3 regions of the Spirillospora sp. NPDC048819 genome follow, and region 2 is predicted to be linked to each of the others. Evidence: riboswitches for the same ligand, from Rfam matches in the RefSeq annotation. Region 2 holds a riboswitch; each other region holds the start of a gene.

Region 1 (10,546 bases), on a different contig from region 2:
CCGACATCCAGGCCACGATCGCCTTCTACGCCCGGCTGGGCCTGACGTTCACCATCGACGAGGCCTACCCCGACCACGCCGCCTGCGACCTGCCGGGCGGACTTCACCTGATGCTGGACACCGAGAAGTTCCGCGCCTCCGCCCAGGCCTCCGGATGGAGCCGCCCCTCCGGCGACCCGCGCAACTTCCTGGCCTTCGAGTTCGGCGCCCCGGCCGACGTCGACGCCAAGTACGCCGAACTCGCCGACGCCGGGTACACGGCCGTCCAGGAGCCGTGGGACGCCTTCTGGGGCATGCGGTACGCCACCGTGCTCGACCCCGATGGCAACGGCATCGACCTGTACTCGCCCCTGCCCGCCGAGCAGACGTCCGCGGGCTGATCGAGGGGTTGCATCCGGTACCGGGGTACAGGCTTATCGTCGAGGCATGGAACTGGAACAGGTACGGCCCGGGCCGGGCGATGCCGGGTGGGCGCCGCAGGCGTGCACCCTGCCGACGGCCGAGCGGCCGTTGCGGGAGGCCGAGTTCGACGCGCTGTTCGGCGAGGCGGTGACCGAGGTGCGGCCCGCGGGGCCGGGACGCGTCCGGCTGGTGCTGCGGTCCGAGCCGGACGTGGCGGGCCGGGCGGCCGAGCTGGCGATGCGTGAGACCGGCTGCTGCTCGTTCTTCACCTTCACCCTGACCGCGGACGGCGGCGCGCTGACGCTGGACGTGAGCGTCGCGGACCGGCACGTCGAGGTGCTGGACGCCCTGACCGCCCGGGCGGCCGGGCTGGCGGGCCCGGGGAGCCGGCGATGACCGGGCCCGCCCGCCCCGCCGTCACGGGGCCCGCCGTCACGGGCGGGCCCGGCGCGTCCGGCGGGTTGCGCAGCGGGCAGGTCGCCGAGGCGGCCGGCGTGAACCTGCAGACGCTGCGGTACTACGAGCGCCGGGGCCTGCTCGCCGACCCCGGGCGGATGCCGGGCGGGCACCGGTTGTATCCGGCGGAGGCGGTGACCCTGCTGCGGGTGATCAAGACCGCGCAGCGGCTCGGGTTCACCCTGGAGGAGGTCGCCGAGCTGCTGGACGCCGGGACGCACCGGCACCGCCGCGCCGACGCCGGGCTGCAGGCGCGGGCGGGCGCCAAGCTCGCCGAGGTCGAGGCCAAGATCGCCGACCTGCGGACCATCGCGGACACGCTGCGCCGAGCCCTGGACGCCGGGTGCGACGACCTCGTCACCTGCGCGGGGGAGCGGGGCTGCCCGCTGCCGTTCGCCGACCTGGCCGCCGGCCCCGGCGCCATGGGCACGCCCCTCTCAGGGCAGCACGCTTAGTCGTCCTGGCCGACGTCGAACTCCCAGTGCCAGGGTTCGTACGGGTTGCTGTAGGCCCAGGCCGGGTGGATCCAGCCGTACTTCTCGGAGTTGTCCTCCAACCACTCGAACTGGGGTGAATCGGCGTCCTGGACGCCGTCGCACAGGTCGACGGCGATGCCGATCCCGTGCTTGCTGTTGCCCGGGCGCGCGGCCATGCCCGAAGGCATGGTCCGGTACAGCTGCTCCTGCTTCTCGTAGCTGCGGTAGGAGCTCCGCACGCACATCTCGTCACCGAAGTGCTTCTGGTAGGCCGCGTTGAGCTTGTAGAACGCCACCGCGGCGTCGGCCCGCAGGAACTCGTCCCGCTGGGGCAGAGGGCAGAGTTCATCGACCGGGACGCGGCCGTTGGGGTAGCCGTGGTCGGTGTCCGAAGGGTCGCAGTCCGCCGGCGGTTCGGCGGGCGGTTCGCTCGGCGCTTCCTCCGCCTGCCTGGAGGAGCCCGTTCGTTCGTCGGGGTCCGCCGAGACCTTCGCGGAGGCGGGTACGCCGGAACCGCCCGAACCTCCGTCCAGCGGCATCAGGGCGAGGGTGCCGGCCAGGGAACCGGCGAGGACGGCGCCCATCAGCGGCGCGTGGTACCCGTTCTTCTTGAAGTGCCGACTTAGCACTGCAGTTGCTCCTTCCATACCGCCTACCGGGTTAGCTGACGGATTCGGACGTGGAAGTCGCCCTACGACCCTTCTCGGACATGACGGGAAGGCGTCGATTCACCCCTGCGAGACGGCACGGGCAGGTCGCCCGGACGTCTCGCGCTGGTTCCCCGGCTCCGCAGAACGCGGACTCGGCGTCGCCGCCCTCACCCTGAGCCGTGGGCTGAGGATGAGGCGGACTGACTGGTCGATGGCCACGGCGCATGGCGGGCGCCGAATTCGGACAGAACGTACCAAAGGCTCAAGAGAATGCAAACACGCCACAAACCGACGGCATCCCAGGTCAAGCCCGGTGAAGGACACGTCGCCGACCGCGAGCCGTGTGCGGCGGCGGCTAAACGACGCCGAGGTCGGCCGGCGAGTACCGGACGCGGGCCAGCAGCCGGAGGGCGGCGCGGCCGCCGCCCGCCGCGTCCCCGTCTGGCCGACCGTGATCACCGGATCTCACGCCGTGATTACACTTCCGTCACGCCGGGACCGGTCCCGGTGGATGATCCCGGACGATGGTCCGCGGGAGTCCGGCGGCGGGAGGGGGACGGGGGGTGGAGCCGCTTCGGCGTGGCGATCCGCACCGGGTGGGTCCCTACCGGCTGCTCGGCAGGCTCGGCGCGGGCGGGATGGGGGTCGTCTACCTGGGGCGGTCGAGGGCCGGCCGGCCGGTCGCGGTCAAGGTCGTCCGGCGGTCGCTGGCGGGCGAGCCCCGGTACGCGGCCCGGTTCCGCCGCGAGGTGGAGGCCGCCCGGCGGGTGTCGGGGGCGTTCACCGCGCCGGTGCTGGACGCCGACCCGGACGCGGCGTCGCCGTGGCTGGCCACCGCCTACCTGCCGGGGCTGTCGCTGCGCGAGGCCGTCGGCGGCTTCGGCCCGCTGCCGCCGGACGCCGTCCGCCCGCTGGCGGCCGGGCTGGCCGAGGCCCTCGCGGACATCCACCGCGCGGGCGTGGTGCACCGCGACCTGAAGCCGGGCAACGTGATGCTGACCGCCGGCGGTCCACGGGTGATCGACTTCGGGATCGCCCGCCCGGAGGACGCGACGGCCATCACGCGGGTGGGCGCGCCCATCGGCACGCCCGGGTTCATGGCTCCCGAGCAGATCCGCGGGGAGAGGGTCGGGCCGGCGGCCGACGTGTTCTCGCTGGGCGCGACGCTGGCGTACGCGGCGACCGGGGCGGAGCCGTTCGGGTCCGGGCCGGCGCGGTCGCGCGACCTGCGGGCGATGACGACGCGGGCGGATCTGGACGCGATCGGCGAACCGTGGCTGCACGGCCTGATCGCAGCGTGCCTGCACGTCGACCCCGGGCGGCGTCCGTCCGCCGCCGGCGTGCTGGAACGGCTGGAGGCGCCGGGTGCGGACGAGCCGTCGCTGCTGGGCGCCCGGTGGCTGCCGCCGGCGGTCGCGGCGGAGATCGGCCGCCGGACCGCCGAGGCCGAGACGCTGACGCGGGCCCCGGCGGACGATCCGGCGGACCGGGACTCCGCGGTCGGGCAGATGCCGACCGACGACCCGGACGAAGCGGTCCAGGGCACGGCGCCCCCGGCGGAGGGCCTCACCCGCCGGACGATCCTGGCCGGGGTGGGCGCGGGCGTCATGACGGCGGGCGGCCTCGGGACGTTCGTGTGGCGGCGGACCCGGGACCGGAGCGGCGGATCGCGGCAGCCCGGGGCCCGGCGCACCGGCGCGCCGGAGGGGCCGCCACCCGAGGGACGCTCGCTGTGGACGCGCCGCGTGAGCGAGGACTCCCTGACCCTCGCCGCGGCCGGTGGGGTGGTGCTGACCAACGGCATCGAGAGGGACGGGGACGACAGCACCGGGATCGTCCACGCACTGGATGCGCGCACCGGCAAGGTGCTGTGGAAACGCGACGGCGGCTCCTCCGCCGTGCCCGGCGGCGACGTGACGTACCTGACCCTGAACGAAGGCAGGCAGATCAGCGCGGTCCGCTCCAGGACGGGCGAGGCCCTGTGGACGCATCAGATCGACTTCGACAGGCTCCCGAGCGGGGAACTGGCGGCCACCGGCCCGGTGGTCGTCTTCGGCCGCGAGGAGATCACCGCGCTCAACGCGGCCGGCGGCGGGCGGCGCTGGACGTCAGGGGCGGCGGGCCGGTCCGGGCTCTCCGCGGCGGACGGCCTCGTCCTCGCCCTGTCGCCCGAGGCCCTGGTCGGCCTGGACGCCCGGACGGGGAAGACCCGCTGGACGTATCCCCTGGACTACGGCGACTACCAGATCACCGGCGACGGCATGGCCTTCGCCTGCGACCGGTTCGGGACGCTGCACGCGCTACGCGCCGGCGACGGCGCGCTCGCCTGGCGGCGGCGGAACGTCGGCGGCTGGGGCAGCCAGGTCGGCGGCGGGCGCTTCTACGTCGAGGGACGCGACGGCGTCGTCCTCGCCCTGGAGGGCGCCACCGGGCGGCAGATCTGGTCGCGCAGCCTGACGCACCGCAAGGACGATCCCCGCGCTCAGGCGACGGCCTACTGCCTGTCCGGCACCACCCTGTACGCCATCTGCGCCGACGGCAGTCTCTACGCGCTGGACACGGCCGGCGGCCGCGTCCGGTGGACCTTCGGAACCGAGAAATCCATCCGCGTCCAGCCCGTGAGCGTCGACGGGCTGGTCTTCATCGGCGCCGGGGACGGCAGCGTCCGGGCCGTCGCCGCACCCAGCTGAAAGGAAGGGACCACGTGCGACCCCTGGAGCCGGACGACCCACGCTCGGTCGAGACCCTGGGACGGCGGTACCGCGTCCTGGCGCGCATCGGGTCGGGCGGGATGGGCGTGGTGTACCTCGGCCGCTCCGCCGCCGGGCGGACCGTGGCGATCAAGATGGTGCATCCCGAGTTCGCCGCCGACGACGACTTCCGGGCCCGGTTCGAACGCGAGGCCAAGGTCGCGCGGTCGGTCGGCGGCGGCTTCACCGCCGCGGTGATCGACGCCGATCCGGCCGCGGAGATCCCGTGGCTGGTGACCGAGTTCCTGCCGTCGGTGTCGCTGCGCGACGCCGTCCACGCGTCCGGCCCGCTCGCGGCGGACGCGGTGTGGGCGCTGGCGGCCGGCGTCGCGGAGGCGCTCGTGTCGATCCACGGCGCGGGCGTCGTGCACCGCGACCTGAAACCCGCGAACGTCCTGCTCACCGCGGACGGCCCCCGCGTGATCGACTTCGGCATCGCCCGCGCGGTGGACGCCTCGTCCATCTCGCGGCCGGGCGAACAGGCCGGGTCCCCGGGGTTCATGTCTCCGGAGCAGGTGGCCGGGGTGACGGCCGGCCCGTCCGGCGACGTCTTCTCGTTCGGGTCGACGCTGGCGTTCGCCTGCACGGGCCGGGAACCGTTCGGTGAGGGCCCGTGGCATGTGAAGATGCTCCGCGTCCAGTCGGAGCCGCCGCGGCTGGACGGGATCGCCGACGCCGGCCTCCGCTCGCTGATCGAGTCGTGCATGGAGCTCGACCCGGAGCGCCGTCCGACCGCCGCCCGGCTGGTGGAGCTGCTGTCGGGCCGCGGGGACGGCGGTGTCCCGCTGCCGGCCCCGGTCGTGGCCGAGATCGGCAGGCGGCGGGCGGAGGCGGAGAACCCGCCGGTCGCCCCGCCACCGCCGCCGCGGTTCGTCCCGCCCCCGCCCTCCCGGCCGGCCGGGCGCCGCCGGGGCCCGGTGCTCGTCGCCGCCGGCGCGGCCGTCCTCCTCGCCGCCGTCGCGGTTCCGGTGGCCGGCTGGTACGCGTTCGGGAAGGACGCCGGCGCGTCGGGCGGCCCCGCGTCCACGGCCTCCACCGCGTCGGCCGCGCCCGCCACCCCGTCGCCTTCGCCCACGTCCACGGCGACCCGGGCCGAGATCACCTTCTCTATCGAGGGCGGCGGCAGGATCAGCTCGCTGACCTACATGGTGAACGGGAAGTCCACGACGCTGAAGAAGGTGCGGCTGCCGTGGCGGAAGACGGTCGCGATGCCCGAATGGCCCCCGCGGATCTCGTGGAAGCTGACGTACCGCGCCCCGGCGGGCGGAGCCTCCCACACGGTCGCCGTGGACGGGAACGTGATCATCGCCGGGCGCGGCAGCGAGGGCAGCGACATGGCCGCCGAGGGCCTGTACTGACGCGCACCGCCACATCGCCGCCGGGACCCCTCCCGCCGGTGGGCCTACTGGTCGGCACCCGGCTCCGCACCTCCGACCTGGCCCTCCTCGACGGCTGACGCGGGCGGGCTCTGGCGCGTCCGGGAGGGGTCCCGCGCGGCCGGCCCCATGATTGCCGCCATGCGCGAGAGACTCAGGACGGAAGTCCGCCAGATTGCGGGTGCCATGGCGTTCGAGACCGTGATGCGCTACGGCGACGCCCTCGCCCGGTCGCCGCACGCCGAGCGCACCATGGAGACGACTGCGCGGCGCGTGGCGGCCGAGGTCGCCGGCACGATCGCCGATGAGCGCGTCGTGCAGGCCGATGAGATCGTCCGGGCCGCCGCGTCGGCGGCCGGGGACACCGCGATCCGCGCCGCACGGAAGGTCGCCGGGAAGACGGCTGCGACGCTCGCCGCGGAGGCGGAGGCCACGACGCTGAAGAAGGCGCACGAGGCGGTGGAGGAGGAGCTGAAGGACGCCTGGGAGGCGCTGGAGGAGGCGCGGGAGGAGGTGACGCGGTCCGCCGTGCGCTTCGCCCGCGACGAGGCCGTCCGGGCGGTCGCCGAGACCGTCGCCGAGACGGTGCCGCCCATCGTGGAGGTCAGGGTGGCGGGCGCCCCCGGCCCGGTCCGCGTCGGCGGACACACCCACACGGTGTTCCCGGACGTGCTGCTCGCGCTCGGCGCCGGCTGCCAGGTGCTGCTCGTCGGCCCGGCCGGTACGGGGAAGTCGATGATGGCGCGGCAGGCGGCGGAGGCGTTCGGGCAGGAGTTCCACGCCCTGTCCCTCGGGCCGACGACACCGATGAGCAAGATCTTCGGCTATTACGACGCGCATGGCCGCTACCATGCGACGCCCTTCCGCCGCGCCTTCGAGCACGGCGGGCTGATGCTCCTCGACGAACTGGACAGCGGCCATCCCGGGCTGCTGGCGGAGCTGAACCAGGCCCTGTCCATCGGGTCCTGCGCGTTCGCCGACGGCATGGTGGCCGCGCACCGGGACTTCCACCTGATCGCCACCGCGAACACCTACGGCACCGGCGGCGACCGGCGCTATGTGGGCCGGCAGGCCCTGGACGCGGCGACGCTCGACCGCTTCATCGTCATCGACGTGCCGGTCGACGAGGAGCTGGAGGAGCGCATCGCGCTCGCGCACGCGCCCGCACGCGCGGAGGACGCCCTGCGGGTGATCGAGGAGGTGCGGCGGCTGCGCGCCACGGCGGCCGAGAAGCGGCTGCCGGTGATGTTCTCGCCCCGGGCCAGCATCGACGCGGCCAAGCTGCTGCAGGCGGGCGCGAGCGTGGAGCAGGCCGTCCGGTGGCGGGTGGTGCGGGGCATGTCGGCGGCCCACCGTTCGGCCCTGGGCCTTGCCGGGGGCGGGGCGTGAGCGGGAGAAGGCCGGCTCCCGCGGACACCGCCCACGCGCTGAGCCCCATGTGGTCCTGGCAGGAGTTCGTGGACCGGGCCCGCGCGCCGGACAGCATCCCCGACGGGAGCGGCCGCCACGGCATGGGCGCGTGGGCGGGCGCGTCATGGGAGGAGGCGCTGCGGCTGGCCGAGGACGGGTGGACGACCGTGCTGCCCGACGTGGACGCGGAGGTCGCCGAGCTGCGTGAACGGGCCGGGGCCGATGTGCTGACGACGGCCCTTGTGCCCGCACATGACGTGACCGGCAGCGAGGTGGACATCGGCGCCTACCTGAGCGGCGAGCCGGAATGCATGGTGGACGCGGTGCCGCAGCGGATCTCGTCCCGGGGCCGGGTGGTGACGTTCCTGGTTCCGGCCGGGTACGTCAACACCACCCCGCACTCGACCGTGCGTCACCGCGGAGTCGCGTTGGCCGCGTTGTGCTCGTCCATCATCACTGCGGGGCACAGTGTCGAGATCTGGTCGGGCTTCTGTTCCTACGTGAGCGGGACGGAACGGTTCGCGTCGGTGGCGCGGGTGGTGTCGCCGGCGGAGCCGCTGGACATGGGCCGGCTGATGTTCGTGATGGCGCATCCGGCGATGCTGCGCCGCCTCTGGTTCGCGGTCTGGGACGGCGGCCCGCGGCGGGCGGCCCGCCGCATGTGCGATGAGCACTATGGGTCCGCGCCGTTCGACTGCCTTCCGGAGGACCTTCCAGAAGCGGTCGAGGATCCGTACGTCCTGCCGTATCTGTCGCCGGCGGACCCGCAATGGGCGACCGCGGACGCCGCCCTGGGGTGGTGCCGGGAGACGTTCACCAGCCTGGGCCTGCTGCGGTCCCCGTGAGGACGGGCCTGCCGGGTCAGAGCAGGGAGATCAGGAGGATGAGGCCCAGGACGAGGGCCACCCACAGGACCATGAGGTCGGTCGACCACGGCACTCCCAGCCACCCCCGCGCCCGGAAGGGCCGGGAGGCGGCGGTGGAGACGCGGCCCGCCCGCCGCTGGAGGGGCTTGGCGACCTCGTCCCGCATGAGCGTCACGCCGTGCAGTCCGGTGCGCCAGGCGCGCGGCAGCAGGCGGCGGTAGATCACGTCGGCGTCCAGGTTCACCGACGGTATCTCGGCCGGGTAGAGGCCGGTCCGCATCAGGACCGTGAAGGCCATCGAGGCGAGCAGCAGCAGCTGCACCTGGTTGACGACATGCGGTGTGGTGTAGGCGGAGTAGTCCATCTCGTACGGGAGCAGGCCGTACAGCAGGTTCGGCGCCACCCCGATGGCGATGGAGCCGGCCGCGGCCAGGCCCATGGCGAGACGCATGTTCAGCGGTGCCTCGGCGACCCGGTGGCCCTGGTCGTGGGCGAAGAAGGCGAAGAACGGGATCTTGATGCCGGCATGGTGGAAGACGCCGGCGGAGGCGAACAGCAGCAGGAGCCAGACGGCCGTGCGGTGCTCCTCCGCGACGGCCTCCATGATGATCGACTTGGTGGCGAAACCGGAGAACAGCGGGAACGCGGAGATGGACGCGGCTCCGATGACGCACAGCACCATGGTCTGCGGCATGGACTTGTAGAGCCCGCCGAGTTCCGAGCCCTTGGTCGTCCCGGTGCGCAGGAGGACCGCGCCCATGCTCATGAACAGCAGGCCCTTGAACAGGATGTCGGCGAACGCGTGCGCGGCGGCGCCGTTGACGCCGAGCGTGCCGCCGACCCCGATCGCGGCGACCATGAAACCGAGCTGGTTGATCATGCTGTACGCCAGCACCCGGCGCAGATCGTTCTCGATCACGGCGTAGAAGATCGGGAAGCACGCCATCACGACGCCGACCCACACCAGCGCCCCGGTGCCGGGGAAGCCGCGCGCCAGGACGTACACGGCGAACTTGGTGGTGAACGCCGACAGCGCCACGGTGCCGACGGCGGTGGCCTCCGGGTAGGTGTCCTTCAGCCAGGCGTGCAGGACGGGGAAGGCGCACTTGATCCCGGCGGCGAGCAGGATCAGCAGGCCGCCCGGCTCGTTCGCGCCGATGAAGCCGAACTCCAGACCGGCCCCCGACTGCACGTGCAGGACGATTCCGCCCAGCATCAGCAGGCCCGAGACGACCTGCGCGGCGAGGTAGCGCATCCCGGCCCGGTAGGAGCGCTCGGTGCGCCGCGCCCAGATCAGGAACACCGACGACAGTCCGGCCAGTTCCCAGAAGACGAACATCGTGATCAGGTCGCCGGCGAGCGCCCCGCCGACCGCGGACGAGGCGTACACGGGGATCACGGCCTGCTGCATCCGGTCCCGCAGGTGCAGGGCGTAGATCATCGAGATGAACGCGGCGACGAGGAAGGCCGTCGCGAAGATCCGCGCCAGCGCGTCCACCCGCAGCGGCTCCAGCCGGAGGCCGAGCATCCCGAAGCCGCCGTGCACGCCCTCGGGCAGGGTCCACAGCGCGGCCATCGCGGCGACCGGGAGCAGCATCATCCATGCCGCGCGGGCCCGGCCGGTCAGCAGCGGGATGGGCAGCGCGCCGGCGATGAGCAGCAGCGCCGGGTTAACCGTCATCGTCGGTCCGCTCCGGCTCCTCGTAGTAGTCCTCGCGGCGCATCAGCACCCGGCGCAGTTGCTTGGCGGCCAGCACCAGCGTGACGCTGCCGATGAACCCGAAGAGTGCGTAGAAGCCGAAGAGGTTCTCGAAGTCGAAGAACGGGTGCTTGGCGTACAGGAGATCGGCGAGGAACATCAGGGCGCACAGGATGTAGAGGCCGCGGACGACGCGGTCCACGTTGCGGGGCTCGTCCAGCCAACGATGATCGTCTTTCACGGTGACTCCAGGACCTCGTTGAGGGGGGCGATGACCGCATCGGCTCCGATGAACAGGGCCGCGCAGGCCATGGCGGTGAGGACGAGGGGCAGCACGACCGTCCACGGCGCCTCCCCGTCGCCCGGCCGGCCGGTGGGCGGGCGGAAGAACGCCCGCGCCGGGATCGGCACCAGGTACGCCAGCGACAGCAGCGACCCCGCCAGCAAGACCCCGAACATCA
Region 2 (10,546 bases):
TCCCGCCGCCGCTCCGTCGAACGAGCATGGCGGACGCTCGACCTCGCGACCCGCCACGGCGGCGTGGTCTCGATCGGCCTCGCGGGCGACGAGGCGCACCCCGGCGACCCGTTCAACGACGTGTTCGCCGCCGCCCGCGACGCGGGTCTGCACGTCGTCCACCACGCGGGCGAGGGCGAGGGCCCGGCCAGCATCCGGCAGGCGCTCGGGCCCGGACGCACCGAGCGCCTCGGCCACGGCATCCGGATCCTGGACGACGCCGACCTGGTGGCCGAGGTACGGGAACGCGAAATCCCCCTCGAAGTGTGCCCGTCCTCCAACGTCGCCCTGGGCTTCACCGCCTCCCTCGACGACCACCCGCTGCCCCGCCTCCGCGACGCGGGCCTGATCGTGACCCTCAACACCGACATCCCCGCCCTAATCGGCACCCCGCTCGCCACCGAGTACGCCCGCGTCCGCGACGCCTTCGGCTACACCGACGCCGTCCTCGCCGACCTGGCCCACGCCGGCGTCACAGCCTCCTTCGCTTCCGCCGAAACCAAGACCCGCCTCCACCGGGAGATCCGAACCTGGCTGAGCCGACCTTCCTCACACCACCTCCCCGCTGATTGACCCCGCGTCCGCAGGACGAAGACACGCACGCTGGCAGGAACTCTGCCGCGCACGCCCTCCGGGGGGTCTGCCGCGCACGCCTTCCAGGGGTTCCGCCGCGCACGCCGGCCAGGGTCCTGCCGCGTACGCCCTCCAGGGGTTCTGCCACGCATGCCGTCCGAGGTCCTGCCGCGCACCCTCCGGGGGTCCTGCCTCGTACGCCATCCAGGGTTCTGCCTCACGCGCCATCCGGAGTTCTGCCGCTCCACGCGCTCCGGGGTTCTGCCGCGCACGCGCTCCAGGGTTCTGCCGCGTACGTCGTCTGGGGTTCTTCGAGGGGCCGGGGGCGGGTTCAGAGTTTGGTTAAGGGGGCGGCGCGGATTTCGCGGAGGAAGGGGTCGGTGTCGTCGTGCCATTGGGCCGGGGTGCGGACGACCGGGTGGACGGGCAGGCCCAGGCGGGCGGTCGCCTCCTGGGCGGTGTCGTGGGCGGTGGCGCGGTCGATTTCGCCGATGACGAGGACCTCCACGTCGGCGGGCTGGTCGCCGGGGAAGCCGTCGTGACAGGCGGCCCAGGCGCCGAACAGGTACACGGCTTGGACGGTCCGCAGGTGCCCGAACTCCTCCTCCACCACGGCCGCGGGGCCGAACGTCAGCGCCAGGAGGCGGGCGAGCGGCTCGTACATGGGGCTTTCGGTGTTGCGGGTCACCAGGCGGCCGGCCAGGGTGCGGCGCAGGATGAGGAGGTCGGCCCGTGCCAGCCGCTCCACCTCGCGCATCACGGACGCGAGGTCGACACGGAGCATCACGGCGAGGTCGAGCATCGACATTTCGCGCTTCGGGCCGAGCAGCAGGCGCGCCAGAAGTTCGCCCTGCAGGTGCGACCGGAAGATCGGGAGCCGGGCGGGCGCACGGGCCCGCACGTCCCGAAGAAACGCCCGCGTGACGTGCTCGCCCTCCGCTGGAGCGCGCAGCGCGCGTCGTTCGAACTCCGCCGCCGAACCGGCCATACTCGATCGCATGTTCGAATGCTACGAGACGGGTACGACGAACCGCGGTTGAAGCTCGTCCTGTGGATAACTCGGCGGCGATCGCGTCGCCGGTGCCGGGCATGCGGAAGGGCCCGCGCCGGACGAATCCGGTGCGGGCCCTTCCGAGGAACGTCAGTCCTTGTTGAAGTTGACCGCGCCCTCGATGGGCGGCGGGCTGTCGGGGACCGTGTCCGGCTTGGGGACGCCCTTGAAGGTGAACTTGGCGGTCTCCGCCGTGCCCTCCTTGTTCTCAAGGTCGAACCCGTCGGTGCCCACGATCACGATCTGGCCGGGCTTGAGCTCGCTGAACAGGATCTTCTCGGACAGGCTGTCCTCGATCTCCCGCTGGATCGTGCGGCGCAGCGGCCGGGCGCCCAGGACGGGGTCGTAGCCCTTCAGCGCCAGCAGGTCCTTGGCCTCCTGCCGCAGCTCGATGCCCATGTCGCGGTCCTTGAGCCGGTCGTCCACCTTGGCGATCATCAGGTCGACGATCTGGATGATCTCCTTCGGGGTGAGCTGGTGGAAGACCACCGTGTCGTCGACGCGGTTGAGGAACTCGGGACGGAAGTGCTGCTTGAGCTCCTCCGACACCTTCGCCTTCATCCGGTCGTACGAGCCCTGCTCGTCGTTCTGACGGGCGAAGCCCATCGACACGCCCTTGGAGATGTCCTTGGACCCCAGGTTCGTCGTCATGATGATGACGGTGTTCTTGAAGTCCACGACACGGCCCTGCGCGTCGGTGAGGCGGCCGTCCTCCAGGATCTGCAGCAGGGAGTTGAAGATGTCCTGGTGGGCCTTCTCGATCTCGTCGAACAACACGACCGAGAACGGCTTGCGGCGGACCTTCTCCGTCAGCTGGCCGCCCTCCTCGTACCCGACGTAGCCGGGCGGGGAGCCGAACAGCCGCGAGACGGTGTGCTTCTCCATGAACTCGGACATGTCGAGCTGGATCAGCGCGTCCTCGTCGCCGAACAGGAACTCCGCGAGCGTCTTGGACAGCTCGGTCTTACCGACGCCGGACGGGCCGGCGAAGATGAACGAGCCGCCGGGACGCTTGGGGTCCTTCAGGCCGGCGCGGGTACGCCGGATCGACTGCGAGAGCGCTCTTATGGCGTCCTCCTGGCCGATGACCCGCTTGTGGAGCTCGTCCTCCATGTTGAGGAGGCGGGTGCTCTCCTCCTCGGTCAGCTTGAAGACCGGGATGCCGGTGGCGGTGGCGAGGACCTCGGCGATCAGCTCGTCGGTGACCTCGGCGACGACGTCCATGTCGCCGGCCTTCCACTCCTTCTCCCGCTGCGCCTTCTGGCCGAGGAGCTGCTTCTCGCTGTCGCGCAGCGCGGCGGCCTTCTCGAAGTCCTGCGCGTCGATCGCGGACTCCTTGTCGCGCCGGACGTCGGCGATCTTCTCGTCGTACTCGCGCAGGTCCGGCGGGGCGGTCATCCGGCGGATGCGCATCCGCGAGCCGGCCTCGTCGATCAGGTCGATCGCCTTGTCGGGCAGGAACCGGTCGCTGATGTAGCGGTCGGCGAGCTGCGCCGCGGCCACCAGCGCGCTGTCGGTGATCGACACGCGGTGGTGCGCCTCGTAGCGGTCCCGCAGGCCCTTGAGGATCTCGATCGTGTGCGACAGCGACGGCTCGGCGACCTGGATCGGCTGGAACCGGCGCTCCAGCGCGGCGTCCTTCTCCAGGTGCTTGCGGTACTCGTCCAGGGTGGTGGCGCCGATGGTCTGCAACTCGCCGCGGGCCAGCATCGGCTTGAGGATGCTGGCGGCGTCGATCGCGCCCTCGGCGGCGCCCGCGCCGACGAGCGTGTGCAGCTCGTCGATGAACAGGATGATGTCGCCGCGGGTGCGGATCTCCTTCAGCACCTTCTTCAGGCGCTCTTCGAAGTCACCGCGGTACCGGGAGCCGGCGACCAGCGCACCCAGGTCGAGGGTGTAGAGCTGCTTGTCCTTCAGCGTCTCGGGCACCTCGCCCTTGACGATCTTCTGCGCGAGGCCCTCGACGACGGCGGTCTTGCCGACGCCGGGCTCGCCCACCAGGACGGGGTTGTTCTTGGTGCGGCGGGACAGCACCTGCATGACCCGCTCGATCTCCTTGTCCCGGCCGATGACCGGGTCGAGCTTGCCCTCACGCGCGGCCTGCGTCAGGTTGCGGCCGAACTGGTCCAGCACAAGGGAGGTGGACGGAGCCGACTCCGAGGGGCCGCCGGAGGCGGCCGGCTCCTTGCCCTGGTAGCCGTGCAGCAACTGGATGACCTGCTGGCGCACACGGTTCAGGTCGGCGCCGAGCTTCACCAGGACCTGGGCGGCGACGCCCTCGCCCTCACGGATCAACCCCAGCAGGATGTGCTCGGTGCCGATGTAGTTGTGGCCGAGCTGCAGCGCCTCGCGCAGCGACAGCTCAAGGACCTTCTTGGCACGCGGAGTGAACGGGATGTGGCCCGACGGCGCCTGCTGGCCCTGGCCAATGATCTCTTCGACCTGCTGGCGCACCGCTTCAAGACTGATCCCCAGGCTCTCCAGAGCCTTGGCGGCGACACCCTCACCCTCGTGGATCAGACCCAGGAGGATGTGCTCGGTGCCGATGTAGTTGTGGTTGAGCATCCTGGCTTCTTCCTGAGCCAGGACGACAACGCGCCGCGCGCGGTCGGTAAACCTCTCGAACATCTCGTCGCTCCTCACAGAGCGGTTGGGCAGAGTCCGGAACGTCCGGAACTGTCCTTCCGCATGCTAGCCCGCCCCGAGGAGGCCACCCGGTGCACTCCCACCAGGAGACGTTCCCCAGCTATGCGCTGTTCAGTCTCATCCAACTACCGCATCGGTGCGTCATGTTCCCGCTACGCCCCAAGCGAACGGGGGCTTTTCGCAGGTCGGTCAAGGCGCGGGCCGAGAGTGCCGAATGGGGATGGAGTTCCACCCCGCGCGGCCTGTGTACCTCCCGGCGTGCGCCGCCAACCGTGCGGCCGCTACGCCGAAAGCGAACGGCCCTGCGGAAGCGGACCGAGACGGACCGAGGGGGATCCCGGAAGAAGCGGATCCCGGAGAAGCGGACCGAGAGAAGCAGACAGGCGGAAGCGGACGGCGGAGGCGGATCGGCGCGCAGGACCGGCAGAAGGGGGCCCGCAGATGCGAACGGCCCGTCTCGCGAACGAAGACGGGCCGCCGACGGGTGAACCGGTCAGTTGGCCGCTTCGTACTGTTCGATCACGTGGGCCGGGATCCGGCCGCGCTCATTGACCTTGATGCCATTGTTCTTGGCCCAGGCGCGGATCTCAGCACTGCGCTCGCGGCTGGACGCGCCGCGCTGCCGGCGCCGGCGCGTGGAAGTTCCCGCCTTGCGCGACTTCTCCACGAACGGCTGAAGAGAATCCCGCAGCTTCGCTGCGTTGGCGCCACTCAGGTCGATCTCGTAGGAGGCGCCGTCGATCGAGAACGCTACGGTCTCGTCCGCCTCGCCACCGTCGAGGTCGTCGACGAGAAGCACTTGAACCTTCTGTGCCATGGGGACAGACCCTTTCGGCTTGAGCAAACTTCATTCGGTCGACAAAGATATACCGAGAACTCCGCCGATGACAATTCCGACGCGGCCCATGAACCGGTACTGGCGGCGAAGTCGGCTTCCTGCCGTGACCGGGCGTAATCAGCGCCGCCTGTTTCCGGCACGTGGCGGCGGCGCGGCGGGTACGGCGACCGCGGCGTGTGATTTTTTGCGCGGGTCGGCCGCCGGCGCGGTTTTCGGTCATGACCGGTGTCGCAGCGCACCGCGCTGACCTGGGAGGGGGCTCGCGCATTGGGCCGGGTTTGCGGACGTCCCGGCATTCCGGCGGACGAGCCGCCCGGGAGTGAGCCCGGGAGTAAAAGAGCCTGCGGCCGACCTTAACAGGCCGGGCACAGCGACACCGCGGCCGGCGATTAACCCTGACGTAACGGCACTAACCGCACCCGCGGCCCGGGAATGTGCCGGAGCCCACGTCCCCCGACTGCGATGATCACCGGCTTCACCGGCCGATGTGGATGAATAACGGCCGGTCGACCGGGAGCGAAATCTGTTGCCATGCCCCGTCCCCGGGAAGTCGACATCCGCGATCCCCGGGCCGGGACGGCCGGTAGTCGACCATCCCAAAATCGGGAGATTGCGGCACAATCTCACCGTCGGGTCCCACTTCTTGCAGCCCACGTCCGCGACCGCCGGACGCCCATGCCGCGCCGCCCATGGCCGGACGGGGCATGGGGAGCTAAAGGTCCGTTCGCGGCGAGACCGGATCTCATCCGGAGTAAGTCCACCGCCTAAGTGGCCGGCGCCTCAGGCGGAAGGGCAACGGCTCGGGAAGCACATCTCAAAGCGGAGGAGGCGTCCGGGACCAGACACATCCCGCGCCGATTCAGGCCCGTAACCGGAACGAGCTGGCATTCGCCGTCCGAGCGCGGGGCGTCCGAAACAGAGCGGGCATCTCCGCGTAAGCCCGCCCCGGACGCACGAACGCTCTCGGCCCGCCGGGACCGCGGGCCGAGAGCGCCGGGGATCAGTGACCCCGAGTACCGCCGAAGGCGCCTGAGAGAGCCTCAGGAGGCCGAAGAATCGGGAAGCGCACGATTTACCACGAGCGTCCCTGCGAGCCTGTCATGGAGGGCTTGGCGCCGCACACCCTCGTACAGCAGGCCCGCGTTCGCCACCCAGAAGACGCCCGCCAGTAGCCCGAGCACGGGAATCGGGCGTGCCGCGATCGGCAGCGAATAGACCGCGGCACGCAAAACGGCACGCAGAACGCCCAAACGGGCGCTCTCGCCACCGTTGCCGGTGGGGTCCTGTTCGCCCGGGACGGCCAGGACCACCTCTATGCCGGCCAGGCGCTTGCCGAGCGTCCGTCCCCACAGAGCGAGCTGGATCGACTCGTACAGCAGCATGAATCCGGCCACGACGGGCGGAGCGACGACGTCCACCGTGTGCCCGGACACCAGTTCCCGGACGACGACGATGACGGGCACGCCGACGATGAGCGTGTCGACGATGCGCGCCAGGAGTCGCTGCCCCGGCTCGGCGAGCGATGCCGCCATCGCGGCTTACTCCGCGTACTCGTCGTACTCGTGGTACTCGTGGTACTCGTCGTATCCGACCCGCTCATCGATGACGAGCGTGCCGGCGAAGCGGTCGTGCAGTGCCTGATGCAGCGGCTGGTCCCAGATCGCCCACAGGTAGGCCATCAGCGCACCCGCCCAGACGAGCACCATCCCGTACGCGGCGTAGTCCCACACCATCACCGCCAGGACGAGGAAGAAGAAAACGCCGATCTGGTACGCCACGTGAGTGATCCCAGAGCGCCATATGGCCTGCGTCATGGTCAGCGGTTGACCCGCAGGACGCGCCTGGACGATGCCCAGGCCCATGACCCGCTTGCCGAGCGTCCGTCCCGACATCGCCAGCTGGACGGCCTCGTAGAGGAACGGCAGCACTGACAGGACGCAGAAGAGGGTGAAGATGATGGGCCAGTTCCACACACCCCCCTCGTCCTCGGTGTCGCTGCCTGGCCTGCCCAGGCCGAACGCACCGATGGTCACCGGGAGGACGAGCGCGAACCCGAAGACCGCCACGAGCGCGTTGTCGATGAGCCGGGCGCCCGCCCGCCGCATGATGGGCGCCAGGGCCATTTCGCCGCCCTGGGCCCCGCCGTACTGGTCGTAGGACGCCTCGTACGTCTCGTTGTAGGCCGGCTCCTGGCCCCACTGCTGCGGGGGCTGCTGCGGTTGCTGGGGCTGCTGCCATTGCTGCTGCGCGGGCTGCTGTTGCCGGGGCTGTTGCTGCGGCTGCTGCGGTTGCTGCCACTGGGGACCTTGGTACGGGGGCGGCGGTCCGTAGGAACCCTGCCCCTGCGGCGGCTGGTGGCGCCGCCCGCGGTTGGGGGAATCGCTCATTGGGTCAGTCCTCCAGGCGAAGCAACATCCGGGTGTTGCCCAACGTATTGGGCTTGACCCGATCGAGGTTCAAGAACTCTGCCACGCCTTCGTCGTAAGAGCGGAGAAGCTCCTCGTACACCTCTGGCGCCACCGGAGTCCCAAGGATCTGCTGGAAGCCGTGGCGGGCGAAGAACTCCACTTCGAAGGTAAGACAGAACACCCTCCGTACGCCGAGTTCCCGTGCGGTCTCCAGGAGGCGGGTGACGATGCGGTGCCCGATTCCGCGTCCGCCGTACCCCTTGTCCACGGCGACGGAGCGGACCTCCGCCAGGTCCTCCCACATCACGTGCAGGGCCCCGCAGCCGATGACCGGTCCCGGCGCCCCGCGCCGGACGTCCTCGGCGACCCAGAACTCCTGGACGTCCTCGTACAGCTTCACCGTGGTCTTCTTCAGCATGCGTCGCCCCGACGCGGCGTACAGGTCGACCAGCCCGCTGATCTCCTGGACGTCGGCGGTACGGGCACGACGGATCACGACCTCCACAAACAGGCGAGATTATCGAACGCCGTTTCCTCCCCACCGGGCGGCCCGTGGCCACCTGCGATTTCGCTTGTTCTGGTTGGCATCCAATGCGGGTTCCGTTAGTGTCCTGCGCTGACGTCGGCCATCTGCAGGACTGAGGCCGAACCGCCGAGTCCCCGGGCCGCAACCAACGCCCCGAGGAGCCGGGGACCCACTTTCGGAGCGTCCGGGGGGATCGCCCCTCGTCCCGCACCGTGAGGGGTGAATCCGCTGGTCGGCACGGAATCGCTCCGTGCGAATCAGCGGACGGGCTGCTCCTGCCCCAACCCGTCAGCTAACTCGGTAGGCGGACGAGGAGAGGAGAATTCGTGGAGCCATTGCGCCCCGCTCCCTTTTCACCATCGGCGCGTTCACGCTCCCCGTACACGCCCCCGGGCCGGACCGCCCGATTCCGCGGCAGGGTCCGCCTCCGCGCCAGAGCGCTGACGGTCGCCGGCGCGCTCGTCGCCGTTTCGGTCGCCCCTCACGCCGTACCCGCGGCCCACGCCGATCCCGGGCCGTCCACGAAGGAACTGCGGTCCAAGGCCCTCAAGCTCGCCGACGAGCTGGAGAAGCTCACCGAGCAGTACAACGGCCTGAAGGTGAAGCTCGCGCAGTCCGAGCGCGCCGCCAAGGTCGCCGCCGGCAATGCCGAGCGCCAGCAGAAGTCGCTGCAGATCGTCCGCGAGAAGGTCAGCACCCTGGCCGCCACCAGCTACATGCAGGGCGGCACCGACCCGGCGGTCTCGTTCATCGCCTCCCAGGACCCGCAGGCCGTCCTCGACCAGGCCGCCACCCTCCACTACTTCGCCAAGCAGGACAGCACCAGGGTCCTCGGGCTGATGCAGGCCATGCAGGCCGCCCAGCGCGCCCGCAAGTCCGCCGAGGCCCGCGCCAAGCAGGTCAAGGAGCTGCGGGCGCAGCTCGAATCGCAGCGCAAGAAGGTCACCGATACCTACGAGAAGGTCCGCGGCAAGCTCGTCGAGAAGGACCCTACGCAGCTCGCCAAGCTCCCCGTCATCGGCACCGGCAAGGCCGCGCAGGCGCTGCGGCACGCGATGAGCAAAATCGGCCGCCCGTACGTGTGGGGCGCCTCCGGGCCGAGCAGCTTCGACTGTTCCGGCCTGACGATGTGGGCCTACAAGCAGGTCGGCATCAACCTGCCGCACTACACCGGCAGCCAGTGGAACGCGGGCACCCACGTGTCGCGGAGCCAGCTCCAGCCGGGCGACCTCGTGTTCTTCTACTCCGACCTCCACCACATGGGCATCTACGTCGGTGCCGGCAAGATGCTGCACGCACCTCGCACCGGTGACGTCGTGAGGATCGCCCCGATGGCCGGACGCCCCTACGCGGGCGCCGTCCGAGTCGCCTGACCCCGGTCCCCTGCTGTATCCATCCGCGCCGTCTTCATCCGCCCGTGTGGGCGGGCTGAAGGAATCCGCGGGCGGGCTTCTGAACACCGTCCGCGGCGACGCCCCCTGCCAGGGACCTACCTGTCAGGACGCCGGCGCCGCCGCTGCGGGGTCGGACGGGGTTCGGATGTGTTCGCCACCTGGATTCCTGGTGACGCTCGCCGTCCCCTGGCGAGCGTCGGGGGGTGATTCGGCTAGATGAGCTGCCTTCGGGCCGCCCACACCACGGCCTCGATAGGGGTGTTGACCTCCAGCCGGTCGCAGATCGTCCGCAACCGGCGCCGCAAGGTCCGTGCGCTCAGTTCCAGCTTGCGTGCCGCCACATCGGCGGTGACACCACTGGCGATCTGGGCGAGCAGCCGGATCTCCTCCTCGCTCAGCCCGAAATCGTCGGTGCCACGACGTGCGAGTGTGGCTGTTTCCACTCCGTCCTCCCTCGTCCGTGGTGATGACCGCGGGGATGCAGCCGTCCGCTGCACAGGCACGGGTTGGGCCTCGATCTGTACGCGCGTTGGGTTGCCGGGTCCGGAGCCTTCCGGACTTAGATCATCGGGTTCCTTTGCTGTCTCACGAGCTTGGCCGGAGGTGGCCGCCTGGCCGATTGCGGGGTCGTTCGGGGGAACTCCGGGTGACGATTCACTCGTTGGCCAGCCGAGGGGGACGGGATGAGATCGCCAGCCATCCGCACCCGCCCCTTCTCGTTGGACTCGCCAGATCCCGTCGCGGACGAAGATCGTGAATCGTTTCAAGCTACGCTTCGGCTCGGAACGCTAGGCGGCCGGATCCGGCCCGTCAAGCGCCGGTTCAGTGCATTGCGTGCCCAGATGGTCGCAATGCGTGACAGATCATTTGCCGGCATGCACTGCAAAACGCCACTACCTGGGGAAACACCCCCGGAGCGGGACGAGGAGCGAGTTGGCACAGACCAGTATTCGTGAGGTCGCGAGGCGTGCTGGAGTCTCAGTTGGGACCGTTTCGAATGTCCTAAACCGGCCAGACCTCGTGGCCGAAGCCACCCGTAATCGTGTCCGCGCCGCGATCGAGGAGCTCGGA
Region 3 (10,546 bases), on a different contig from region 2:
GTCTGCACGTTGGCGAGATCGGAGCCGGCGTTGGGCTCGGAGTACCCCTGGCACCACAGTTCCTCGACGGCCACGATCGGCGGGAGGAACCGGGCGCGCTGCTCGTCGGTGCCGAACGCGATGATCGTGGGTCCGAGCAGGTTCTCGCCGATGTGGTTGACCCGGGCGGGCCCGTCGGCCAGCGCGTACTCCTCGTGGAAGATCACCTGCTGCTCGACGGTCGCGCCGCGACCGCCGTGCTCCTCGGGCCAGCCGACGCACGTCCAGCCGGCGGCGGCCATGTGCCGCTCCCAGGCCAGCCGCTCCTCGAACGCCTCGTGCTCGCGTCCGGGCCCGCCGAGCCCGCGGGCGTGCGCGAACTCGCCGGACAGGTTGGCCTCGAGCCAGTCGCGGACCTCGGCGCGGAACGCCCGGTCCGCCGGGGACTCGTTCTGGTTCACGCCGCGAACTCTACCAAACAGTTGTTAGAAAGAATCACCCCCCGGGTGCGGGCTCCGCCGCCCGCTCCGCCGCGGGGCCGTCCGCCGGCCCGGGGACGCGCGCCGCCGTCCGCCCGGCCTCGCCCTCCGCAGCGCCGTCCGCGGCGCCCTCCATGGCGCCCTCCGCGGTGCCGTCCGTCGTGCAGGCCGCGGTGGCCGGCACGGGCCGCTTCGGCATGTCCCTCACCGGTTCCCCCGCGGGCCGCAGGGTGCGGTGGAGGAGATCGAAGAGCCTGTCCCAGCGGGCGAGCACCGCGTCCGGATGGAACCGCAGCACCGACGCGCGGGCCTCGGCGCCCACGGCGCGGCGCAGCTCCGGGTCCCCCATCAGGCGGTCCAGCTCAGCGGCGAACGCGGCGACGTCGCCCGGCTCGACGAGCACGCCGCCCCGGCCGTCCTCGATCAGGGTCCGGACGCCCGGCGCGCAGTCGAACGCGACCGTGGGCAGCCCGTACGCCATCGCCTCCAGCACCGACATCGGGAAGCCCTCGGCCCGCGACGGCAGCGCGAAGACCGACGCCTCGACGAGCGCCTCCTCGACATCGGCGACCACGCCCCGGAACTCCACCGAGCCGGACAGCCCCGCGGCGTCCACCCACTCGCGCAGCTGGTTCTCGTCCGGCCCGCCGCCGTAGACGTGCAGCCGCCAGCCGGGACGGCGCGCCGCGACCCGCTCCCACGCCTCCAGCATCATGTCCACGCCCTTCTCGTACGACAGGCGGCCGACGCAGGCGACGACGGGAAGGTCGAGCGTGGGATGGACGCTCGGGGTGACGTGCAGCGCGTTCGGGATGTAGTCCACGTTGGTCATGCCGTCCCTGGCCCAGGCGTCGGCGTCCTCGGCGGTGAGGACCAGCATCCGGTCCACGTCCGCGTAGTGCTCCTTGACCCGCCGGTACCGCGACGACGCGCGGGTGGCCGCGAACGACTCGTGGCTCATGCCCACGACGCGCAGCCCGGACGTGTCGGCCAGCCTCACCCACTCCATCGCCCACACCTGCCCCACGATGACGACCGAGCCCGGCCCGGCCGCGGCGAAGAGCTCCGACAGGCGGGCGGCGCCGCGCCGCTGGGCCATCGCCCGCCACAGGTCCCGCCCGCGTGCGCGCACGTCGATCCGCTGGCGGAGCCTCTTCGGGCGCCACGCCATCGCGGGCGGACGCCACTCCTCGTGCAGCACCTCGACGGCGTAGGAGCCGTCGCGGCCGTGGTGGTACGACTCCGGCCCGCGGGTGATCCCGACGAGCGTGACGCGGTCGCCGCGTCCCGCCATCAGCCGCGCCATGTGGTGCGCCCAGCGCTGCAGTCCGCCCATGCCGTCGGTGTTGTTGCACACGATGAAGACGTCACGCGGTGCGGCCATTCCTGTTCCCCCTGTGGCGTTGCGGGCGTGCGGGCGGGAAGTAGCGGTCCGCCACCGTCCGGGCGGCGGTGCCCCGGTCGTGCTCGCCGAAGCGCGCGGCGAACGCGCGGCGCCGGCCGGCGTGGAGCGGCTCCGCCTCGTCCAGGCCGGCGAGCGCCGCGACGAGCTCCTCCTCGGTGCGGGTGATCGGCCCGGGCGCGTGCGGCGCCAGGTCGAAGTAGCCGGGGGTGAGGTCCTTGCCGTCCGGGAGGTGCAGGATGATCGGCCGGTCGAGCAGCGCGAAGTCGAACATGATCGAGGAGTGATCGGTGATCAGCGCGTCCGCGAGCAGCAGCAGCGGGGTGACGTCGGACACGGCGCCGGCGTCCCGCATGACCGCGCGGGCGCCGGGCGGGAGGTCGGCCCGGCACAGGTAGTGCGGCCGGATGAGCAGCACGAACCGCTCCCCCAGCTCCCGCGCGAACACCTCCGGGTCGATGGGCGGCTCCAGCACGCCGACCGGACGCCCGCCCGGGCCGGTGGCGAAGGTCGGCGCGTACAGGACGGCGCGGCGGCCGTCGTCCAGCCCGAGCGAGTCCCGCAGGTCGGCGACCTCGGCGGCCAGCTCCGGATCGCCGTCCACCCCGTTGACCAGGGGGTCGTTGCGGGGATAGCCGGCCGGGAGCAGCTCGGAGCGGACACCGAGGCCCCGGCACAGGGTCTCCACGTCGTGCCCGGACCGGACGAGGAAGCAGTCGAAGCGCTCCACCATCCGCCGCAGCCGCGCCCGCTCGGCGGCCGGGGCGCTCTTGAGCCGCGGCTGGTCAACGCCCATCAGCTTGAACGCCGACCCGTGCCAGGTCTGGATGTAGGTGGTCTCGCGCCGCTTGCGGAGGCGGTCCGGATAGCCCTGGTTGTCCACCCAGAACTCGGCGCGCGCGAGGGCCAGGAAATAGGCCCACGAGCCGCGCCGGACCAGCCTGGCGTCGCCGGGGAACCCCTTCGGGGACGAGGCGTACGACCACACCGCCCGCACCGGCCGGCCCGACCGGCGCAGCTCCCGGTGGATGTACTTCGGGTTGTCGGAGTACTGCTTGCCCATGTGGCTCTCGAAGACCACCAGGCCCGTCCGGACGGGCAGCCGGCTCAGCACCCGGTTGAAGACGACGATCTTGGTCCCGCGCGAGGTGAGCGTCCGGCGGACGCGCCGGACCAGGCGCCCCGCACGCCGCCGGGCGGCCCGCCCGGCAGGGGACACGGCGGCGCGGCGCACGACCGCGCCGGTGAGCCGCGCCCCCGGGCTCCCCGCCTCCAGGACGAACGCCAGCTGCCCGCGCCCGGACACGCGCGAACGGAGCCGGTCGGCGGCGAGCCGCGTCAGCCGGGGCCGGACGGGCAGCAGGACGCCGTCCAGCGGCGGCGAGCCCCGTCCCGCGCCGGGCCTCGTCACCACGTCCTCGCCGTCCACCCGCAGGCGGAGCCGCACGTCCCACACCGGGTCGATGAACCCGATCGGCCGGATCCGGCTCGCCGGGTCGAACTCGGCCCGCCAGGCGAGCCGGTCGCCCTCATGCCGGACGGCCGCCCGGACACGCGCCCTGCGGGACGGCCTGCGCCGGTCGCAGAACTCCAGCGTGCCGGACAGCTCGGCGTCCGCGGGGATCCGGTTCAGGGGGTTGAGCACGTCCCCGGCCATCCGGACGCGTCCCGCGCGCATCTCCAGCCGCGTCACCGTGTTGCCCGGGCACAGCTCCTTCAGCGGCCGCTGATGAAAGCCGAGGCCGGTGACGTCCAGGATGCGGCGGCCGAGGGTCCTGCGGGGGCGGCCGGCGCCCCAGAAGACCCGTCCGTCCCGCTCCACGAGCCGCGCGCGCAGCTCGGGCCGGCTGCCGGGGACGTACTCGGCGGCGGCGAGCGCCCCCGCGTGGTCTCCCTCACGTGCCAGGTACGCGGCGATCGCGGACAGCGGATTGGCCTCCTCGAACGCCCGGGGGTCCAGCTCGGCCACATAGCCGGCCGCCAGGTCGAGGAACGCCGCCTGGTAGTCCCGGTCGCGGCCGCGCAGCTCCCGCATGTAGAGCAGCAGGTCGTGGTTGATGAACTTGACGTCCTTGGCCCGCCGGAGATCGTGGGCGCCGCGCAGCGCGAACAGCATGTCGATGCGCCGGTGGATCTCCAGCCGGTCGGCGAAGTTGGCCAGCTCGGCGCGCCTGTTGGAGATGGACGGCGCCGCCGCCGGCTCCCGGACCAGCCAGGTGTAGACCCGGTGCGGGATCAGCGCGGTACAGCCCGCCGCCAGGTACGCCTCGGCGGTGAACAGCAGGTCCTCGTAGTACAGCTCCTCGACGAACCGCAGCCCCTGCTCCTCCAGGAAGCCCCGGCGGTAGGCCTTGTTGGTCGACAGCGTGTCGTAGAGGAGATCGGGATTCTCGCTCAGCGACCCGTACACGGCCCGCCGCTCGTAAAGCCGGGGATACCAGGGGCGGACGCGTCCCTTCGCGTCCCGCGGCCGGTCGAGGAGGACCCGGTCGCACCGGCCCGACACGATGTCGGCGCCGGTGTCCTCGGCAGTGCCGAGCAGGTTGAGGCAGGCGTGCCGGTCCAGGAGGTCGTCGCTGTCGAGGAACATCACGTACCGGCCGGTTGAGGCCTCGATGCCGGTGTTGCGCGGGCGGCCGCAGCCCCCGGAGTTCGACGGCAGGTGGACGGCCCTGACCCGCCCCGGATGCGCGGCGGCGAGCCGGTCGGCGGCCTCCGCGGTGCCGTCGGTGCTCGCGTCGTCGACGATGACCGTCTCGACGGACCCCAGCGACTGCCCCAGTGACGACGCGGCGGCCCGCGGCAGCCTCCGCGCGTCGTTGTAGGCGATCACCACTACACTGACATCCGGGCGCATGGGCTTCCTCTTCACGGCTTGGAGTTCCGGGGGACGCCCCCAGGCCTCCGGCAGTGGCGTCCGATCCGGCCTTCTGCTCTCGGGTCCTCCCTTCCATGCGCCGAACGGACGCGCGTGCAGGATTCCTTTCCAGGAACGCCGCGCTAAGGTCCAAGGGCGATCAAAGCCTGTCAACGGTTGGTATTACCCGCCTTCGGCGGAGACATGGGGCAGATCGGCCACGAACGCCAGAAGGCGCCCGGCGGGATGCCGGGCGCCTTCTGATCATCGGCGCGCGAGTGCGCCGATCGCGGGTCTCGGGATGGATCAGGCCGCGTAGTCGGGGTAGCCGTACCCCACGATCAGGGACTTGTCGCGGACCTTCTTCTGCACCGCGTTGTTGGTGTTGCCCTCGATGGTGCTGACGGTGCCGTCGCCGTTGTCCTTGACGACGATGCCCACGTGGTCGATGGCACTGATGCTGGAGCCCTTGTCCCAGTCGAAGAACACGACCGAGCCGGGCTTGGCCTTCTTGCCCCAGCGGCCGGTGTCCTCGAACCAGGAGGCGTGCTGGACGGTGTAGGCGTCCCAGCCCATGTTCTTGACGCCGGTCTGGGCGCCGAGCCACGAGACGAACATGTCGCACCACTGAGCGCCGTTGTAGGCGTCGACCGAGAAGCCGCCGTCGCGCTGGGCGGTGGCCTTGGCGTGCGGGGTCGAGACGTACCACTCGTGGAACTTGGTCTGGCTGTCCCGGCCCTCGCTGATGCCGACCTGCTCCTCGGCCAGGTCGAGCACCTCGGAGGCCTTCACCGCGCGCGGCGGAACCTTGTAGCCCGCCTCGAGGTAGTCGGCGGCGGAGCGCTCGGCGGACTCGTTCGACGAGACGGTGCCCTGTTCGGCGACGGCGGCCGCCGCCTGGGCGGGGGTCTCGGCCACCGCGTCACCGGTGAGGGGGTTGAAGACCGCGAGCCCGACGGCTCCGGCGAGCACCGCGCTGACGGCGACGCCGACGGCCTTGTCCTCGGCCGTGAACCCGTTCAGGGTGGCCGTGATGTTGTTCAGGGAAAGTCGATCAAAGCGACCGGTCATGCAGGGAATCTCCTTGTCTCCCATGACGCCTACCGGGTTAGCTGACGGATTCGGGCATGGAAGTAGCCCTACGGCGCGACTCTCGGGCGCGCCGATTCACCCCTGGAACCTGGGTCCCCGGCTCCGTACCGGTCGAGTGGACCGGGACGGACTCGGCCTCGCACCGCGGAAGCGGTGCTGGATTTTCGGATTGATCTCAGCGACTGATCTCGATGAGGTGGCGCGCATCTGTGGCGCGCATCGCGTGCGGGTTCCGCTCCGCGATCCTCGGCCGTGTACATGGAACGGCCGGTGGCAACGCATGGGGTGCGTTGCGGGATTCGAATCGAAGGTACCAACCTTCTCAAGGAAAGCAAATCACCGACAAAACTCCGTCTTGCCTGCTCAAAGGCCTTCCAAGACACCACCAACAGTGTCAGGGCCGGATGTCTTCCCGATCATTCGGCGACAGCCCCTCAGCCCCTTTCCACAGGGGGCTCCCGCCCACCAGGGAAAAGGTAAAGAACCCGCGGACGGCGACGGCCGGCACACGGCGTCGCGCCACATGCCGGCCGGTCACGGCCCCCTCACGGGAGACCTAAGTCACACGATGATATTTTCGCAGGTCAAAGATGGTTCTCGTCACTCCACGCGCAGTGCGAAGAGGGTGGTGTCGTCCGCCGCCCGGTCATGCTCCATCCGCGCCAGCACCTCGTCCAGCACCGTCTCCGGCCGCGACGAGCAGTCCCGCAGGATGTCGGTGAGGCGGGCGATCCGCTCGTCCAGATCCGCGTCCCTGCGCTCCACCAGGCCGTCGGTGTAGAGGAAGAGCATGTCGCCGGGGTCGAGGCGGGTGGTCATCATCGTGTACTCCCAGCCCGGCATCGCGCCGAGCATCGGGTCGCGGAAGACCTCCAGCGGCGCCGCCCGCCCGTCCCGGATCAGGATCGGCGGCGGATGCCCCGCGCACGTCCACTCCATGACGCGGCGCGCCGGGTCGAAATGGCCGACGACGGCGGTCCCCGTCGCCGGCGGATCCATGGTGCTCACCAGCTCGTTCAGCCACCCCACCAGCCGTCCCGCCGGCTCCCCCGTGCAGGCGAGGCCCAGCAGCCCGTTACGGCTGCGCGCCATCGCCGCGGCCGCGGGCAGCCCGTGCCCGGCCGCGTCGCCGATGGCGAACAACGCCCGCCCGTCCGGCAGCACGCGGGTCGCGTACCAGTCCCCGCCGATGCGGGCGGTGCTCTCCGCCGCCAGGCTCCGGATCGAGCTGACCAGGCCGGGCAGCCGCTCCGACTCGTCCTCGTCCGGCAGGATCGCACGGCGCAGCGTCACCGCCACCCGCCGCTCCTGCGCCATCCGCTCCTGCTGCTTCAGCATCTGCCGCCGCGTCTCCGCCAGCGCCCGCTCCACCCCGCGCCGCCGCGTGATGTCCTGCGAGACGATGTTGATCGAGACCGGCAGCCCGGAGTCGCCCAGTACCGGCTCGGCGAAGATCCACAGGTGCCGCGGCGTCCCGTCCTGGCCGATCACACGGTGCTCGGCCTCCACCGGCTCCCGCCGCGAGAACATCGTCTGCACGGCCTCCTCGACCAGCGGGAGATCGTCCTCCGCCACGACCTTCGGAAGATCCTGCGGCATCGGCGGAACCTGGTCGGAGGTGAGCCCGTAATTGGCGAGCATCTGCGGCGTCCAGTCCGCGTCCCCGGTCGCCAGGTCCCACTCGCCGAACCCCATCAGGGCGAGCCGCTCGACCCGCTCCAGCCGCCGCACCGTCCGGTCCTCGGCGTAGTGGTACCGCCACGTCGTGCAGAGGCCGGTCGGCACCCGGACGCACCGCACGCTCACCCGGGACGAGCGGGACAGGCCGCCCTGGGCGGTGGAGTAAAGGAAAGAGGAACGTTCCAATCGATTGCCGGACTCCAGCACCTCCACGTAATCGTCGAAGAGCCCGCTCAGCACCGCGCCCGGCTCCGTCTGCAGCAGCCGCAGCCCCTGCAACTCCTCCCTGCCGCGCCCGAACATGTCCCGGGCGACGCCGTTGAGGTCGGCGAAGAGGAAGTCCGTCACATTGCCGTCCGCCCCCCTGACCGGGATCAGATGGGCCGACGAGTCGAGCGTCGCGTCCAGCACCGCCCGCGCCATCGGATCGTCCGGCACCCCGGCGAGCATCTCGGCGTCTCCCGCGGTGTCCTCGGCCGTCACCCGGCGCAGGACCTCCTCGGCCTCCGACAGCACCGCCTGCCGCTCCGCCGTGCCTCCCTCGGCGCGAGGCGCGCGGCGTCCGGCCAACACGGCCCCCACCTGCCCGGCGCCGCCGTCCTTCACCAGCAGGGACGCCGCCTCGGACAGCTCCATGTCCAGGTCCCGGGCGAGCCAGATCAGATGCTGCAGGGCCTCCCCCGTAGGAATCCCGAGCCGCCGCGCCAGCACGACCCGCGCCTCGGACAGCACCGCGCGGTCATGCGCGGCGTCCCGCAGGTCGTCCACGTCCGCAGCGTGCACCCCGGGCTGCCCGAAGGCGCCCTCCGCTTCCGCCAACCCTGACCCCCGTTCGGCGTCACATGCCCTGGGAGAAAAAAGCTACATACGTCAGCGAAGGACTATTCGCCCAGAACCGAGTAAACAGTCCAGATCTTTGCCCGGGTTTTCCGTTGCCACCGCTCGCCCACCGCTTCCGGTGACCCTTCAGGGAGACAACCGTTCCCCGCCATGTGACCCAGGTCACCCTGCCCGGTACACCTGCTCCGTCAGCACCGTGATCCGCGCCGCCGCCGTCCGGAACGACGTCCCCGCCGGATGCAGCGTCAGCACCACCACGATCTTCCGCTCCCCCACCAGCCCGGTCGTGTGCAGCACCGGCCGCCCGAGCCCGAGATCCGGCCGCCACGCCGCCGGCCGCGCCCCCCGGCACGGCCCCGCCGGAGCGTCCCCGAACCCCGACCACCCCTGCTTCACGGCCCACGGACGCTCCAGCGCCCGCGGAATCCCGAACGTCTGATCGAACCCGTCCGTCCCGCACCGCGTCGACTTCCGCAACTGCTCCAGCACGAACTCCCGGTGCGCCTCCGGCGCCTCCTCCAGCAGATACCGGTACGTCCGCACCACATCCCGCGCACTGAGCGCCGTGTACCCCCAGAACCCGGGCTTGTCCGCGGGCGGCGGCGCCGTCTCCCGCAACCCCACCCGCGGCACCATCCGCTCGATGATCTCCTTCTGCCCGCCCCGCCGCCACAACTCGGTCGCCGCCCCGTCGTCGCTCGACCTCAGCATGCCCCTCATCAACGCGCGGTCATCCGCCGAGACCCGATGCTCGCGCATGTAGTCCAGCGCCATCAGGATCTTCACCAGCGAGGCCGACCGAAACGTCTGCTGCGGCCGCCGCTCCACCACCACGCGCCCGGCCACCCGATCGAACACCACAAAGGACGCCCGAACCCCCTCCGGCACCCGCACAACGGCCCGAGAAGCCTCCGGCGTCTCCGACGCCGACCTCCCGGCCTCAGGACTCTCACTCACCGCCCGAGCCCCTCCCCCGCCCCCGCACCCGCACACCAGCCCCAGGCAGACGAGCCCGGCCAGCCCTGCCCGCAAAGACACCATCAGGCCTGCCTACCAGAGATCCGCGGGCCCGTATCTCAGTACGCACGACCCCGCAGACTGCGCTACAGTAATCAAGCCCGCTCAAGCGGGCACCGGGACGTGGCGCAGTTTGGCAGCGCACTTGACTGGGGGTCAAGGGGTCGTGGGTTCAAATCCCGCCGTCCCGACACAGAAACACCAGCTCAGAGGCCGTTTCCTCCACCCGGAGGACCGGCCTCTTGATCGTTTGTTAGCCGTTCGTTAGTGAACTCGGCCGCCCCTCGCGGCACTCGACCGGTTCACACGGGACCAGGAAGACCGGGCATCCGCCCGCTCCGGCCCACCGGATGTTCACACGTCCCGCCGTCGGTCCGTCTGCCCCTCGGCGACCCGCGATCGATCCCGAGTCCTCTCGATCACCCGCACGGGCGGCCCCGCGGGTCGGCGCCGCGAGGTCATCTCACGGCGGCCGGGTCCTTCATGGAACCCGGCCGCCTCCCCTGGGCTACTTCCGGCCCTGCCCCCGCGCCGAGGCGCCCGTTTACGCGTCGATCAGCAACGAAGCCTCGCGGCACCCCGATTCCCTGGCCTGCTTACGGCGTGTGCCGACAGAGGGCAAACAACAGAAGCCCCGGTCCCTCGCGGGCCGGGGCTTCCTCGGTGTCATGTCCGGGCGTTAGCGCTTCAGAGTCGCCAGGAGGCTCGCGAATTCGTCGCGGCGCAGGGTGAGCTTGGCGCCGGCCGGGTCTTTGCTGTCGCGGATGCCCACGGCCTCGCCGAGGTCGGCCAGTTCGACGCAGTTGTCTCCGGCCTCACCGCTGCACGACGACTTGCGCCAGGTCACGTCCATCGCTCTTTCACAACCTTCCGCATCAGCTCGACCGACGCCTTCGGCGAAAGCGCCTCCGCCTGAAGCCTACTGAAGATCTCACTGACGATCGTGAGGTCTTTCGGCTCCAAAGTCGTCTCGCCGCCGATACTGCTCTCGATGTACGCCACCTCGCTGCGGTCGGGTTGCGTGGCGATGGTGAAGGCGGCCCGGGCATCCCGCTGGTAGCCAATCGGAGCGATCTGAATCGTGACGTTCTCACGCTCCGACATCTCGATCAGATGCTCCAACTGCTCGCGCATGATCTCTGGCGACCCGACCTCGCGGAGAAGGACGGACTCGTCCAGCACAACGAACACGGTGGGGGC

What was found. A riboswitch is a leader RNA that binds a small molecule or an ion and turns the genes downstream of it on or off. The one in region 2 is predicted to bind cyclic di-AMP.
Region 1: it holds a riboswitch for cyclic di-AMP, as region 2 does, so the genes downstream of both, AB0C35_RS35650 (M15 family metallopeptidase) here and AB0C35_RS01605 (NlpC/P60 family protein) in region 2, are expected to answer to the same signal.
Region 3: it holds a riboswitch for cyclic di-AMP, as region 2 does, so the genes downstream of both, AB0C35_RS26440 (CHAP domain-containing protein) here and AB0C35_RS01605 (NlpC/P60 family protein) in region 2, are expected to answer to the same signal.

Annotation. Positions count from the first base shown of each region.
Region 1 is NZ_JBEZGN010000036.1:51,379-61,924, reverse strand. It holds gene AB0C35_RS35665 (VOC family protein) at 1-380, shown strand, start outside; gene AB0C35_RS35660 (hypothetical protein) at 427-798, shown strand; gene AB0C35_RS35655 (MerR family transcriptional regulator) at 795-1,313, shown strand; gene AB0C35_RS35650 (M15 family metallopeptidase) at 1,310-1,963, opposite strand; cyclic di-AMP (ydaO/yuaA leader) riboswitch at 1,969-2,152, opposite strand; gene AB0C35_RS35645 (PQQ-binding-like beta-propeller repeat protein) at 2,548-4,674, shown strand; gene AB0C35_RS35640 (serine/threonine-protein kinase) at 4,689-6,092, shown strand; gene AB0C35_RS35635 (AAA family ATPase) at 6,252-7,499, shown strand; gene AB0C35_RS35630 (hypothetical protein) at 7,496-8,365, shown strand; gene AB0C35_RS35625 (Na(+)/H(+) antiporter subunit D) at 8,382-10,067, opposite strand; gene AB0C35_RS35620 (hypothetical protein) at 10,057-10,326, opposite strand; gene AB0C35_RS35615 (proton-conducting transporter membrane subunit) at 10,323-10,546, opposite strand, start outside.
Region 2 is NZ_JBEZGN010000001.1:308,309-318,854, forward strand. It holds gene add (adenosine deaminase) at 1-612, shown strand, start outside; gene AB0C35_RS01575 (hypothetical protein) at 944-1,612, opposite strand; gene AB0C35_RS01580 (ATP-dependent Clp protease ATP-binding subunit) at 1,754-4,291, opposite strand; gene AB0C35_RS01585 (Lsr2 family protein) at 4,803-5,126, opposite strand; gene AB0C35_RS01590 (RDD family protein) at 6,188-6,679, opposite strand; gene AB0C35_RS01595 (RDD family protein) at 6,686-7,534, opposite strand; gene AB0C35_RS01600 (amino-acid N-acetyltransferase) at 7,539-8,060, opposite strand; cyclic di-AMP (ydaO/yuaA leader) riboswitch at 8,196-8,404, shown strand; gene AB0C35_RS01605 (NlpC/P60 family protein) at 8,408-9,454, shown strand; gene AB0C35_RS01610 (LuxR C-terminal-related transcriptional regulator) at 9,688-9,918, opposite strand; gene AB0C35_RS01615 (LacI family DNA-binding transcriptional regulator) at 10,331-10,546, shown strand, end outside.
Region 3 is NZ_JBEZGN010000021.1:136,971-147,516, reverse strand. It holds gene AB0C35_RS26455 (acyl-CoA dehydrogenase family protein) at 1-440, opposite strand, end outside; gene AB0C35_RS26450 (glycosyltransferase) at 475-1,842, opposite strand; gene AB0C35_RS26445 (CDP-glycerol glycerophosphotransferase family protein) at 1,826-4,717, opposite strand; gene AB0C35_RS26440 (CHAP domain-containing protein) at 5,024-5,788, opposite strand; cyclic di-AMP (ydaO/yuaA leader) riboswitch at 5,799-5,956, opposite strand; gene AB0C35_RS26435 (SpoIIE family protein phosphatase) at 6,410-8,308, opposite strand; gene AB0C35_RS26430 (hypothetical protein) at 8,492-9,175, opposite strand; tRNA gene AB0C35_RS26425 (tRNA-Pro) at 9,464-9,537, shown strand; gene AB0C35_RS26420 (DUF397 domain-containing protein) at 10,026-10,199, opposite strand; gene AB0C35_RS26415 (helix-turn-helix transcriptional regulator) at 10,190-10,546, opposite strand, start outside.